Actinocatenispora thailandica: one gene and its partner. The protein of the gene in region 2 interacts with the protein of the main gene of each other region in a pairwise test. Links are inferred from orthologs where the notes say so. Each region holds a gene or a part of one and is shown on either strand. Other genes may lie near its edges.

Region 1 (6,301 bases), 2.9 Mb from region 2 along the record:
CGCCGAGCTCGCGGATCCGCGCCGCATACCCGGTCAGCGCCTTGCGGGTGCGCTCGATCGCCTGCGGCGCGAGCATTCCGGTGCGGTCGACACCCTCGCCGAGCCGGACGATCTCCATCGTGCGGACCAGGTCGGTCAGCTGGTCGCCGGCCCGGTCGGCGACCAGCAGCCGGATCGAGTTGGTACCGCAGTCGATCGCCGCGACCCGCTCAGTCATCGTCGCCTCCGAGGCTCGCCCTGGTCCGTACCGGCACGGCGTTCGGCACCGGCCGCCCGCGCACCGGGTCCGCGTCGACCCGCCGCGACTCCCACCCGCTCAGCGGGTTCACATCGACCCGCCGCGACGTCCACCCGCTCATCGGGTCGCCGCGGTCCCGCCGGCGGCCGGGCCGTCGGCCTCGCCCGCGGTCCGGCTCTCGTCGCCCGCGGTCCGGGCCTCGTCGCCCGCGGTCCGAGCCTCGTCGCCCACGCGCACGGTCCGGTCCTCGTCGCCCGCGCCGGCGGTCGGGTCCTCCTCGTCCGGGCACACGCAGGGGCCGTCCGCCCACCAGGGCGCCATCGTCGCGAGCGCCTCGTCGCCGAACGGGTTGACGCCGGGCCCGGCGGCCAGCGCGTGCGCGACGTGCACGTGCAGGCACTTGACCCGGGTCGGCATGCCGCCCGCGGACACCCCGGCGATCTCCGGTACCTCGGCCAGCTCGGACCGTCGCCGCAGGTAGTCGTGGTGCGCCGCCTGGTACCGGGCCGCGAGGTCCGGGTCGTCGGCCAGCCGCGCGGTCATCTCCCGCATCGTGCCGGCCGACTCCAGCCGGCTCACCTCGGCCGCGGCGCGCGGGCAGGTCAGGTAGAACAGCGTCGGGAACGGGGTACCGTCCGGCAGCCGTGGGCTGGTCTCGACCACGTCCGGGTTGCCGCACGGGCAGCGGTGCGTCACCGCCGCGGCGCCCCGCAGCGGCCGGCCGAGCTGCGCGGACATCGCCGCCGTCGCGGCCGGCGTGACCGGCTCGCGCACCGGCGGGCCGACCGATCCGGCCGCGCTCACCGGTCCGCGCCCTGCACGCTGGACCAGACCTTGCCGTACCAGGGGCCGTCGGAGCGGACCCGGCGGTCGTCCGAACCGTTCCCGCCGGACTTCTGCGGGTCGCCGTACACCGCGTACACCTTGTCGCCGGGGCGCACCATCCGCAGCCGGCGCCGCGCCTGCGCCTCCACGTACTGCGGGTCGTCCCACTTGGCGCGCTGGTCGCGCAGCTTCGCGATGCGCTCCCGCTGCTGCGCCTGGGCGTCCGTCAGCTCGGCGATCTGCGCCCGCTGGCCCAGATAGGTCCGCACCGGGTACGCGTAGGCCAGGATCAACGCCACGAACACCAGCGCCAGCACCACCGCGCGCCCGGTGAACCGGCCACCGGGCCGCGGCGCCCGGGTACGGGTGGCGCCGGTGCGGCGGGCACCCGGCCGACCGGCCGAGTCGCGACCGCGCCGGGGTGGTGCGGCGCGACCGGCCGCGGGTCGGCCCGGCCGCCGACCGGGGCCGTTGCCGGTACCGGACCGGCCGCGCTGCGCCATCACTGCCTCCCGTTCAGGCTCCGCGGCGGGCGGGGTGCCGCGGTGCCACTGTCTGCGTTCAGCGGGTGAAGCGCGGGAACGCGTCGGCGCCGGCGTACCGCGCCGCGTCGTCCAGCTCCTCCTCGATCCGCATCAGCTGGTTGTACTTGGCGACCCGCTCGGAGCGGGCCGGCGCGCCGGACTTGATCTGCCCGCAGCCCATCGCCACCACCAGGTCGGCGATCGTGGTGTCCTCGGTCTCGCCGGACCGGTGGCTCATCATCGTCCGGTAGCCGTTGTTGTGTGCGAGCGTCACCGCGTCGAACGTCTCCGACAGCGAACCGATCTGGTTCACCTTGATCAGTACCGCGTTGGCGGCGCCGTCGTTGATGCCGCGCGCGATCCGCTCCGGGTTGGTGACGAACAGGTCGTCGCCGACCAGCTGCACCCGGCCACCGACCGCCGTGGTCAGGTGCTCCCAGCCGGCCCAGTCGTCCTCGGCCAGCGGGTCCTCCAGCGACACGATCGGGTACCCGTCGAGCAGCTCGGCGTAGTACTCCGACATCTGCTCGGCGGTCTTCGCCTCGCCCTCGAACTGGTACGCACCGTCGGAGTAGAACTCGGTCGCCGCGGCGTCGATCGCGAACGCGATGTCCCGGCCCGGCGTGAAGCCGGCCTTCTCGATCGCCTCGGTGATCAGGTCCAGCGCGTCCCGGTTGCTCGGCAGGTCCGGCGCGAAACCGCCCTCGTCACCGAGACCGGTCGACAGCCCCCGGGACTTCAGCACGCCCTTGAGCGCCTGGTACGTCTCGGAACCCCAGCGCACCGCCTCGCGGAAGCTCGCCGCGCCGACCGGCGCGATCATGAACTCCTGGATGTCCACGTTGGAGTCGGCGTGCGCGCCACCGTTCAGGATGTTCATCATCGGCACCGGCAGCAGGTGCGCGTTCGGCCCGCCCAGGTAGCGGAACAGCGGCAACCCGACCGAGTCGGCGGCGGCGCGGGCCACCGCGAGCGACACGCCGAGGATCGCGTTCGCACCGAGCTTGCTCTTGTTCGGGGTGCCGTCCAGGTCGAGCATCACCTGGTCGATCAGCCGCTGCTCGGACACCTCGTTGCCGAGCAGTTCGCGGGCGATCACCTCGGTCACGTTCGACACCGCGTGCTCGACGCCCTTGCCGCCGAACCGGGACTTGTCCCCGTCGCGCAGTTCCACCGCCTCGAACTGGCCGGTCGACGCGCCGGACGGCACCGCCGCCCGGGCCACCACCCCGTCGTCCAGACCGACCTCGACCTCGACCGTCGGGTTGCCCCGCGAGTCGAGGATCTCGCGCGCGACGATGCCCTCGATGGTTGCCACGTAGCCTCGCTCTCCTTGTGTCACCAGCCCGGGCCGCGCTGCCGCGTCGACCGGGCCTGAACGCCAGCCGCCACGCTGCGGTCGGTCCGCGTCACCGGCCCGCAGGTCCGGGCCGGCTCTCCCCGCGAGCGTAGCCAGCGCCACCGAGCCGGCCGGAACCGGCTCGCCGACCGTCCGCGGTGGCCTCCGGCACGCCGGACGAATCGCACCGACCGGCCGGTCGGATTTGCGCCCGGCACACCCCGCGCGCGAATCTTGGTGCCATGCCCGCCACCGCCGAGCCAGCGAAGGCCGTGCCCGCGCCCACCGATCGTTCGGGTGCCCTGCCCGCGGCGGGCCCACCCGCGAACGCCGGGGGCCGGGGCCGTGCGGCGGCGGCTACCGGGCAGGCCACGTGGCGCGGACCGGTCCGTCGGCTCCGGGCCGCCCTGCTGGTACCGCTGGCGGCCGTGCTGCTGGCCGGCTGTTCGGCCGACCCGCTGGGCCACCTGGACAGCCGGGCGACGCTGGTGAACGACCTGGCCGCGCAGCTCGACCACGGCCAGACCCGGTCGTACTCGGCCGACTACCGGCTGTCCGACGGCAGCCGGGCGACGCTCGCGCAGCAGGGCGACCCGCACCGGATCGCGTACATCTTCTCGTCCGGCCGGTACGTCCGGCTCGTGCTCAGCGTGCTGCGCTGCGGCGACACCAGCTGCACGCTCTCGACCAGGCCGCCGAACAACTACCAGCAGCCGCCGGACGCCGACGCGGTCGGCACCGCGAGCGACCACCGCTTCCTCACCGCCCAGCAGATGCTCGGGCTGATCCAGGCCGCCGGCGAGACGCCCGGCAGCACGATCGCCGGCACCACCCGCACCATCGCCGGCCAGCGTTCCCGCTGCGTACGGGTGAGGTCCGGGGGCGACGCGTTCACCGCGTGCCTGACCCTGTCCGGCGCGCCGGCCTCGTTTCGCGGGGTGGCCGGCGGACACCGGTACGAGTTCAGCCTGACCGGCTGGCGCGACCAGGTGGTGGGCCGGCCGTTCAGCGTGCCGCACGGGGTCCGGGTCGTCGACGAACGCACCTCGCCCACCCCGCGCTGACCACGCTGCGTGGCCCCGCCGCCAACTGTCGGGGATCCGACTGACCGCCCCGAAACCGGGCGATCGAGGCGGAAAGCAAGGGTGCCCTTCGCTGCCCGTCGATCTGCCGGCACTCTCCCTGCGTATGGCGATGCGAGCGACAGCAGGCGGCGTCTCGGCACTCTGCCGGCCAGCCTGCTGCGAAGAACGATCTGCCATATGGCAGGTTGAAGTCTTTCCTTTTGCTGACGGCAGGTCCATACTCGGACACAGGGAGATCCCCCCGCTATGGCGGGCGTCGACGACGAGGTCGAGAGCTCGGCGACAAGTCCAGCAAGCCGGCGACATCCGTCAAGCCGGCACAAATGCACAGAGACGACAGCCAGACGTGTGAGAGGGCGGCCACCGGATGCCGCCGAGACCGCCCTCGAAGCTCACCACCGTCGCCTGACCGGAACGGAGAGCTGTCATGGATGTTACTCCCACCACCCTGCTGTTTCGTAGTCCCACAAGGACCGAGATGGCGGCAAACCGGGCGCGGAGGTGGCCGCGATGACCACCTACTACGACCGCGCCGGCGTGCAGGTGACCAGCCACGAGCTGGTCGTCCAGGGCCAGCGCTACCAGCTCAACGAGCTGCGCGGACTGCGCATCGCCCGCGGTTCGGCCAGCCCGGCCGGAACGATCTGCGCGATCCTCGCCGTGCTGTTCGTGCTGCCCGGCAGCTGCAGCCTGCAGACCTCCGCCTGGACCATCGGGCTCGGCCTGACCGCGATCGGTGTACTCGCCCTCGGCGCCGCCGCACTGATCATCCGGCGACTGCGCCCCCGACCGTTCGAGATGTGGGCCGACTACCAGGGGCACACCGTGCAGCTGTACTGGAGCCGCGACGAACGCGTCTTCAACGCCATCCGGTTCGCGCTGGTACGGGCGACCCAGGCCGACCCTCTCACCAGGTGAGATACCACAGAAAAGGTTGGGGTCGGGCAGGCAGCGACATGTCGGAGAGATAGCATGCACTCAGCATTGACCGCTTAGCAGCAAGGCTAGCTGCAACCTGGCACCTTGCCGCCGTCTACTCATCGGGGAGTAGAAATGCCCGCTGGCCAGCGCCCACTCATCCGGCGCCGCCTCCGTACCGAGCTGCGCCAGGAACGCGAGCGCGCCGGCAAGAGCCAGGCCGAGGTCGCCCGGAAGATGGACTGGTCCCTCTCCAAGATCATCCGTTTGGAGGCGGGACAGGTAGGCGTCTCCACCAACGATCTCAAGGCGCTCCTCGACCTCTACGACGTGCAGGACCAAGATCGACGGTCTTTCTTCGTCGAACTCGCCCGTGCATCTCGCCAGCAAAGCGCCTGGTGGAGCGCCTTTCGCGACGTGGCCTCGTCACCCGACTACCTCGACTATCTGGGATACGAAACCGACGCGGCACGCATCCTCGGATACTTCCCAGCGATGGTTCCGGCGCTACTGCAGACCGAGGAATACGCACGCGAAATCGTCAGCATCGGTGGCATCCAGCAGCTCGACGAAGACACGGTCGATCGGCTCGTCGAGCTGCGGATGCAGCGCAAGGAGCACGTGCTGGACCGAAAGGACCCGCCAACCTTCGTGGCGGTCCTGGACGAGGCGGTGCTGCACCACACGGTCGGCGGCGGCGAGGTGATGAGCGACCAACTTGCCAGCGTCGCCGAAGTCGCTGCTCTCTCCACCATCGAGATCCGCGTCGTCCCGTTCAGTTCAGGCGCGCACCCGGGTCTGAGCGGGCCATTCCAGATCTTCGAGTTCTCGGACCCCGCAGACGCACCGATCTTGCAGTCTGACACGGCGTTCCGGAGCGTCATGCTTCGCGAAGAACGAGATCTCATTCGGGAGTACACCGAAGGCTTCGACAGGCTCCTCGATTTCGCACTTTCTGAGCGCGAATCAGTTGCCATGATCCAGGGGGTTGCGGATCGAGTCCTGGGGGACGATACGGAAAGTAATTGATCTGGGCATCCAATACGTCCGCCGGTATCCTGTCCTTCCGAAGGCGGCCCGGCTGAGTACTCTGTGCTCCAGCGTGCTTACAAGGCATCCCGGCCGCCGAAGGTCGAGGGAGGCCGCGCATGATCGAGCACTGGTCAAGGGCCGAACGTTGGCGGAAGAGCACGCGTAGTCAGGGACAGGCCAACTGCGTCGAGGTCCGGTGCCGTGACCATGACGTTCTTGTCCGCGACTCCAAGGACCGGCTCGGCCCGGTGCTATCCGTGCGGCACGCCGCATGGGAGGCATTCGTCAACGAGATCACGTGTGACGTTCGAACCACCGAGTGACTTCTCCTGGCCAACGG
Region 2 (7,719 bases):
GGGGCCACCCGGGCGCCTAGCCTTGCGGGTATGAGCACCTCACCCGGCCGGCCCGCGTTCGCCGACTTCGCCGCCGACCTCGGTTTCGAACCCGACGACTTCCAGGTGGAGGCCTGTGCCGCGGTCGAGGACGGCAGCGGCGTGCTGGTCTGCGCGCCGACCGGTGCCGGCAAGACCGTGGTGGGGGAGTTCGCGGTGTTCCTCGCGCTGCGGCTGGGCCGCAAGGCCTTCTACACCACGCCGATCAAGGCGCTGTCGAACCAGAAGTACAACGACCTGGCCGCCCGCCACGGGTCGGCCAACGTGGGGCTGCTGACCGGCGACAACGCGATCAACCCGGACGCTCCGGTGATCGTGATGACCACCGAGGTGCTGCGCAACATGCTGTACGCCGGATCGTCCACTCTGGACGGTCTGGGGTACGTGGTGATGGACGAGGTGCACTACCTCGCCGACCGGTTCCGCGGCGCGGTGTGGGAGGAGGTGATCATTCACCTGCCGGCGTCGGTGATGCTGGTGTCGCTGTCGGCGACGGTGTCCAACGCCGAGGAGTTCGCCGACTGGCTGGTGACCGTACGGGGCCGCACCGAGGTGGTCGTCTCCGAGCACCGGCCGGTGCCGCTGTGGCAGCACATGCTCGTCGGCCGCCGGATGTTCGACCTGTTCCACGACCAGGCCGCCGCGCGCAAGCACGAGGTGCACCCCGAACTGCTGCGCAACACCCGCGAGCAGCTGCGCCGGCTGGAGTGGGGCGGCGGGCGGCGGGGCCGGCCGCGCCGCTGGCAGCCACCGGCGCGACCGGACGTGATCGACCGGCTCGACGGTGCCGGGCTGCTGCCGGCGATCCTGTTCGTGTTCAGCCGGGCCGGCTGCGACGCCGCGGTGACCCAGTGCCTGCGTGCCGGGCTGCGGCTGACCACGCCGGCCGAGCGCGCCGAGATCCGGACGCTGGTCGAGAAGCGGACCGCGGCGCTGGCCGGCGAGGACCTCACCGTGCTGGGCTACTGGGAGTTCCTCGAGGGGCTGGAGCGCGGCCTGGCCGCACACCATGCCGGGATGCTGCCCACCTTCAAGGAGATCGTCGAGGAGCTGTTCGTCCGTGGCCTGGTCAAGGCGGTGTTCGCGACCGAGACGCTGGCGCTGGGCATCAACATGCCGGCCCGCTGCGTGGTGCTGGAGCGCCTGGTCAAGTACAACGGCGAGGCGCACGTGGACATCACGCCGGGGGAGTACACCCAGCTGACCGGGCGGGCCGGCCGGCGCGGCATCGACATCGAGGGCCACGCGGTCGTGCTGTGGTCGCCGGACACCGACCCGCGGCACGTCGCCGGCCTCGCCTCGACCCGAACCTATCCGCTGCGCTCCAGCTTCCGGCCGTCCTACAACATGGCGGTCAACAGCATCGAGATGCTCGGCTTCGAGCGTTCCCGGGAGGTGCTGTCCCGCAGCTTCGCGCAGTTCCAGGCGGATCGCTCGGTGGTCGGCCTGGCGCACCAGGTGCAGCGCAACGAGGAGAACGCGCGGCGGCTGGCCGAGCGGATGCACTGCGAGCTGGGCGACTTCGCCGGGTACTTCGCGCTGCGTACCGCGATCACCGAGCGGGAACGCTCGCTCGGCCGGCGCAGCTCGGCCAACCGGCGGGCGCAGGCCGCGCAGGCGCTCGCGATGCTGCGGGTCGGTGACATCGTCCGGATCCCGCGCGGCCGCCGGGCCGGGCTCGCCGTGGTGCTCGATCCGGGCGACAGCGCCCGGGACGACCCGCGCCCGCTGGTGCTCACCGAGGACCGGTGGGCGGGCCGGCTGCCCGGTGCCGAACTCGGGGACGCCACGGCACTGGGCCGCATCCGGGTACCGCGGCACTTCAACCACCGTTCGCCGCAGGCCCGGCGGGACCTCGCGGTCGCGCTGTCCAGGGCCGAGGTCGCCGCCGGTGACGACACCCGGCGCGCCCGCCGCGGCCGGTCGGCCGCGGCCGACGACGAGCGGCTCGTCGAGCTGCGCCGGGAACTGCGCGCACACCCCTGCCACCGCTGCCCGGACCGGGAGGACCACGCCCGCTGGGCGCAGCGGTACGCGCGGCTGGAGCAGGAGACGGCGGCGCTGCAGGACAAGGTGACCGGTCGTACCGGGTCGCTGGTGCGCACCTTCGACGACGTGTGCGCGATGCTCGCCGAGCGCGGCTACCTGGCCGGCTCCGCGGGCGGGTACTCGGTGACCGACGCCGGCCGTACCCTGGCGCGGATCTGGTCGGAGACCGACCTGCTGGTCGCCGAGTGCCTGCGCCGGGAGGTGTGGGCCGGGCTGTCCGCACCGGAACTCGCCGCCGCCGCCTCGATCCTGGTGTACGAGGCACGCCGGGAGTCCGAGGACCGGGTGGCGGTGCCGCACGGCAACGCCGAGGCGGCGGTCGAGGCGAGCCTCGCGCTGTTCGGCGAGCTGTTCGCCGCCGAGCAGCGGTACGGGCTGCGGCTGACCCGCGAACCCGACCTCGGCTTCGCCTGGCCGATGTATCGCTGGGCCCGCGGCGAGCCCCTGGCCAAGGTGCTCGCGAGCGCGTCCGGGGTGGACGGCGAGATGCCGGCCGGCGACTTCGTCCGGTGGTGCCGGCAGGTCATCGACCTGCTCGAACAGATCGCGGTACCGGCCGACGACCCGCTGCGCCGAACCTGCCGGCAGGCGGTCGACGCGCTGCGCCGCGGTGTCGTCGCCTACACCTCGATCGGCTGATCCGGCGGTCCGGGCCGGACCGCCGCCGGCCGCCCGGCGCCACGCCGGACGGCGACCCCACGGCGGCGTGGTTTTGCGGCATCATGACCGGATGTCGTGGATCGCACCGGAGATCAAGCGCGTCGACGAGCCGTTCGTCGGTGACGAGCGCGCCGTCCTCGAAGGACTGCTGGAGTGGCATCGGGCCACCCTGCTGCATCAGTGCGCCGGTCTGACCGGCGAGCAGCTCGCGCGCTGGGCGGTGCCGCCGTCCAACCTGTCGCTGCTGGGCCTGGTGCGGCACATGGCCGACGTGGAGCGGCAGTGGTTCCGCCGTCGGTTCGGCGGCGCCGAGCTGCCCGAGCTGTACCCGGGTTCCGACGCCGACTTCGAGCAGGCCGACCCGGCCGGCGCGGCCGAGGACTACGCCACCTTGGTGGCCGAGCAGGAGGGCGCCCGCGCCGCGGTCGCCGCGTTGTCGCTGGACGCCACCTTCGAGCACCCGAAGCTCGGCACCATGTCGCTGCGCTGGTGCTACGCGCACATGCTGGAGGAGTACGCGCGGCACAACGGCCACGCCGACTTCCTGCGGGAGCGCATCGACGGCCGTACCGGCGGCTGACCCGCCGGCCGGTAGCCACCGGCACCGCGCCGATGCGGCCGCCCGGTCGGTCGCCCGCCGGCCGGGGCGGGGCCCGCCGGCCGGTTCGGCTGCCCGGTGGGTCGCGCCGGATGGGCCGGCTGGCCGGTCGGCCGTAGACTGGCCGACCGTGGAGCACATCGAGCCGCTGATCGCACCGAGCATGCTGGCCGCCGACTTCGCCCGGCTGGCCGACGAGGCTGCCGTCGTCGCCGACGAGGTCGACTGGTTGCACGTGGACGTGATGGACAACCATTTCGTGCCCAACCTGACCATCGGGTTGCCGGTGGTGGAGAGCCTGCGCCGGGCCACCGACGTGCCGCTGGACTGCCACCTGATGATCGACGACCCGGACCGGTGGGCGCTCGGCTACGCCGAGGCCGGGGCGTACAACGTGACCTTCCACGCCGAGGCGACCGACGACCCGGTGGCGCTGGCCCGGCGGCTGCGCGCCGCCGGCAGCAAGGCCGGGCTGGCCATCGACCGGGACACCCTGATCGAGCCCTACCTCGACCTGTTGCCCGAGTTCGACACACTGCTGGTCATGACGATCAAGGCCGGTTTCGGCGGCCAGCGGTTCCTGCCCGAGCTGCTGGACAAGGTGCGCGCGGTGCGGGCCGCCCGGGGTGAGCTGTCGATCCGGATCGAGGTCGACGGCGGCATCAACGCCGACACCATCGAGCAGGCGGCGCAGGCCGGCGCGGACGCGTTCGTCGCCGGTACCGCGATCTACGGCGCCAAGGACCCGGCCGCGGCGGCGCGCGCGTTGCGGGAACGGGCTCGGGCCGCGGCGTCGTGACCGAGCACCGGTCGGCCGGGCCCGGTCGGGTGCTGGTCGTCGACGACGACCCGGACATCGTCCGCTTCGTCGAGATGAACCTGCGGTTCGAGGGGTTCGAGGTGGCGGTCGCCGCGGACGGTGTGCAGGCGCTGGCCGAGATCGCCCGGCACCGGCCGGACCTGGTGCTGCTGGATGTGATGATGCCCGAGCTGGACGGCGTCGAGGTGACCCGCCGGATCCGGGCCGATCCGCTCACCGCCGGCCTGCCGGTGATCATGCTGACCGCCAAGGGGCTGGGCGCGGACCGGGTGGCCGGGCTGACCGCCGGGGCCGACGACTACATCATCAAGCCGTTCGACACCCTGGAGCTGGTCGCCCGGGTGCGCTCGACGCTGCGCCGCAACCGGGAGGTACGGGAGGCGTCGCCGCTGACCGGGCTGCCGGGGAACACCCGGATCCTGCGCGAGATCGCCGCCCGGGTCCGGCGGGACGACCGGTTCGCCCTGTGTTACGTGGACATCGACCGGTTCAAGAGCGTCAACGACGCGTACGGATTCGTCCGTGGCGACGAGTTCATCAGCTTGCTGGCGCACGTGCTGTACGAGGCGGTCACCGCGGCGGGCACCCCGGTGCCGTTCCTGGGCCACGTGGGTGGCGACGACTTCCTCGTGCTGTGCCTGCCCGGGCAGGTCGAGGCGATCACCGAGCACGCGATCGCGGCGTTCGAGGCCGGCGTGGTCGAGCTGTACGACCCGGCCGACGCCGCCGCCGGGCACCTCCGGCTCCCCGACCGGCGGCGCGAGATCCACACGTTTCCGCTGGTCACGCTGTCGATCGGGGTGGCGAGCTCGCAGCACCGCAGGTTCGGCGATCCACGCGAGGTGGTCGCCGTGGCCACCGAGATGAAGCAGGTGGCGAAGTCCCGGCCCGGCTCGTACGTGGCCGTCGACCGCCGGCGCAACCGCGTCGAGGCGGCCGGTGCCGAGCCGCCGCCTTCCGGGCCGCAGTGACCAACCAGACGCGGGTACTGCTCGGAGCCGCCGCCGCGACGTGCCAGACTGGAGGGTGCGAAACCAGCACGCGCGCTGGCGGGGTTCGGTGAAATTCCGAACCGGCGGTGACACGGCAAGCCCGTGAAGCCCGCGACCCGGCACTGTGGACGGCGACGACCACGGTGCCGGTGGATCCGGTGAGAGTCCGGAGCCGACGGTCAAAGTCCGGAAGGGAGCAAGCGCGCGGGCAGCGTCGGTGCGGCGTGCCGTGCCGACGTGTCGGCGATGCGTGTGCTTCGCCGTGTGCCCGCATGATGCCCTGCCCGCCTCGCGCATCGAGGAAGGAGCGCGGGGCACATGTTCACCGGGATCGTCGAGGAATTGGGCGAGCTGACCGCCGTCGAGCGGTTGGCCGATGCCGCTCTGTTCACGGTGCGGGGACCGCTGGTGGCAAGCGACGCGGGCCACGGCGACTCGATCGCCGTCAACGGCGTGTGCCTGACCGTGGTGTCGGTCGACACCGACGCCGGCACCTTCGTCGCCGACGTGATGCGCGAGACGCTGGAGCGTTCCACCCTGGACGGCCTCGTCGCCGGCGACGGGGTCAACCTGGAGCGGGCCGCGAAGCTCGGCGGCCGGATCGGCGGTCACCTGGTGCAGGGCCACGTCGACGGCGTCGGTACGGTGCTCGACCGCCGGCCGGCACAGCACTGGGAGGACGTGCGCATCGCCCTGCCGCCGGATCTCAACCGGTACGTGGTGGTCAAGGGGTCGATCGCGGTGGACGGCGTGTCGCTGACCGTCACCGACGTCGACGACGTGTCGTTCGCGGTGAGCCTGATCCCGACCACCCGGCGGGCCACCACGCTGGGCTGCCGGCCGGTCGGTGGGCTGGTCAATATCGAGGTGGACGTGATCGGCAAGCATCTGGAGAAGCTCGTCGGGTCGCCGGAGCGTGCGCGATGACCGGCGTGCAGTCGCCGGTGACCGGGTTCGGCACGGTCGAGCAGGCGATCGAGGACATCGCCGCGGGGCGGCCGGTCGTGGTGATCGACGACCCGGACCGGGAGAACGAGGGCGACCTGATCTTCGCCGCGGCGAAGGCGACGCCCGAACTGCTGTCGTTCATGGTGCGCTACACGTCCGGCTACATCTGCGTGCCGCTGCCCGGCGCCGACTGCGACCGGCTCGCGCTGCCCCCGATGTACCACGTCAACCAGGACCGGCGCGGGACCGCCTACACCGTGACGGTGGACGCCTCGGAAGGCGTCACCACCGGCATCTCGGCCACCGATCGGGCTCGTACGATCAGGCTGCTGGCCGATCCGGGGTCGACCGCGACCGACTTCCGCCGGCCGGGTCACGTGGTGCCGCTGCGGGCCCGGGAGGGTGGCGTGTTGCGCCGGCCCGGGCACACCGAGGCCGCCGTGGACCTGGCCCGGCTGGCCGGCCTGCCGCCGGTCGGCGTGCTGTGCGAGGTGGTCAGCCAGAAGGACGTCGGGATGGCCCGGGTGGACGAGCTGAGCGTGTTCTGCGCCGAGCACGAGCTGACCCTGATCACCATCGCCGACCTGATCGCGTACCGGCGCCGGCACGAGAAGCAGGTCGAACGGGTGGTCGGCACCCGGTTGCCCACCCCGTACGGGCAGTTCCGGGCGGTCGGCTACCGCAGCCTGCTCGACGACACCGAACAGATCGCGCTGGTCGCCGGCGACGTCGGTGACGGCGAGGACGTGCTGGTCCGGGTGCACTCGGAATGCCTGACCGGGGACGTGTTCGGCTCGCTGCGCTGCGACTGCGGCCCGCAGTTGGACGCGGCGCTGCGCACGGTGGCCGCCGAGGGCCGCGGCGTGGTGGTGTACCTGCGCGGGCACGAGGGCCGCGGCATCGGCCTGCTGTCCAAGCTCCGCGCGTACCACCTGCAGGACGGCGGTGCCGACACGGTGGACGCGAACCTGGCGCTGGGGCTGCCGGCCGACGCCCGGGACTACGGCATCGGCGCGCAGATCCTCGCCGATCTCGGCGTGCGCAGCATCCGGCTGCTCACCAACAACCCGGACAAGTGGACCGCGCTGGCCGGGTACGGGCTGCGCATCGCCGAGCGGGTGGCGCTGCCGGTGCCGGCCGGGCCGGACAACATCAACTACCTCAAGACCAAACGGGACCGGCTCGGGCACCTGCTCACCGATCTACCCGACTTCGACGAACTGCGGGAAGGACACGCCTGATGGCCGGGCACGCCGCACCTGACCTGTCCGATGCGCTACCGGCCGCGGCCGGGCTGCGGCTCGGCCTGGTCGCCGCCCGCTGGCACGAGAAGCTGACCGACCGGATGGTGGCCCGCGCCGAGGCGGCCGCCGCCGCGTGCGGCGTCACCGACGTGCGGTCGGTACGGGTCGCCGGGTCGGTCGAGCTGCCGGTGGTCGCGGCGGCGCTCGCCGAGCGCTGCGACGCGGTCGTCGCGCTGGGCGTGGTGATCAAGGGAGAGACCGAGCACTTCGAGATGGTGTGCCGGTCGGTCACCGACGGGCTGACCCGCGTCGCACTGGACACCGGGGTGCCGGTGGGGCAGGGGGTGCTGACGGTGCACACCGAGCAGC

Evidence for each region. The genes of interacting proteins can lie anywhere in the genome.
Region 1: the proteins of rpe (region 2) and eno interact in binary tests that used the Escherichia coli proteins (3 or more experiments, as listed by UniProt). The link is inferred for Actinocatenispora thailandica from one-to-one orthologs.

Annotation. Positions count from the first base shown.
Region 1 is NZ_AP023355.1:549,399-555,699, reverse strand. The notes cover bases 766-3,760. They hold eno (phosphopyruvate hydratase), read right to left. Parts: upstream 2,906-3,760; coding sequence 1,625-2,905; downstream 766-1,624. Other genes in these bases: Athai_RS02535 (hypothetical protein), read left to right, coding at 3,355-3,760; Athai_RS02545 (septum formation initiator family protein), read right to left, coding at 1,039-1,566. Also shown: Athai_RS02555 (Ppx/GppA phosphatase family protein), read right to left, coding at 1-217; more of Athai_RS02535, read left to right, coding at 3,761-3,990; Athai_RS02530 (DUF6232 family protein), read left to right, coding at 4,522-4,929; Athai_RS02525 (helix-turn-helix domain-containing protein), read left to right, coding at 5,065-5,958; Athai_RS02520 (DUF397 domain-containing protein), read left to right, coding at 6,078-6,284. UniProt on the Escherichia coli protein: Catalyzes the reversible conversion of 2-phosphoglycerate (2-PG) into phosphoenolpyruvate (PEP). It is essential for the degradation of carbohydrates via glycolysis.
Region 2 is NZ_AP023355.1:3,430,293-3,438,011, reverse strand. Bases 2,363-5,327 are described here. They hold rpe (ribulose-phosphate 3-epimerase), read left to right. Parts: upstream 2,363-3,509; coding sequence 3,510-4,145; downstream 4,146-5,327. Other genes in these bases: Athai_RS15280 (response regulator), read left to right, coding at 4,142-5,137; Athai_RS15290 (DinB family protein), read left to right, coding at 2,819-3,328; Athai_RS15295 (DEAD/DEAH box helicase), read left to right, coding at 2,363-2,727. Also shown: more of Athai_RS15295, read left to right, coding at 31-2,362; Athai_RS15275 (riboflavin synthase), read left to right, coding at 5,477-6,085; Athai_RS15270 (bifunctional 3,4-dihydroxy-2-butanone-4-phosphate synthase/GTP cyclohydrolase II), read left to right, coding at 6,103-7,347; ribH (6,7-dimethyl-8-ribityllumazine synthase), read left to right, coding at 7,347-7,719. UniProt on the Escherichia coli protein: Catalyzes the reversible epimerization of D-ribulose 5-phosphate to D-xylulose 5-phosphate.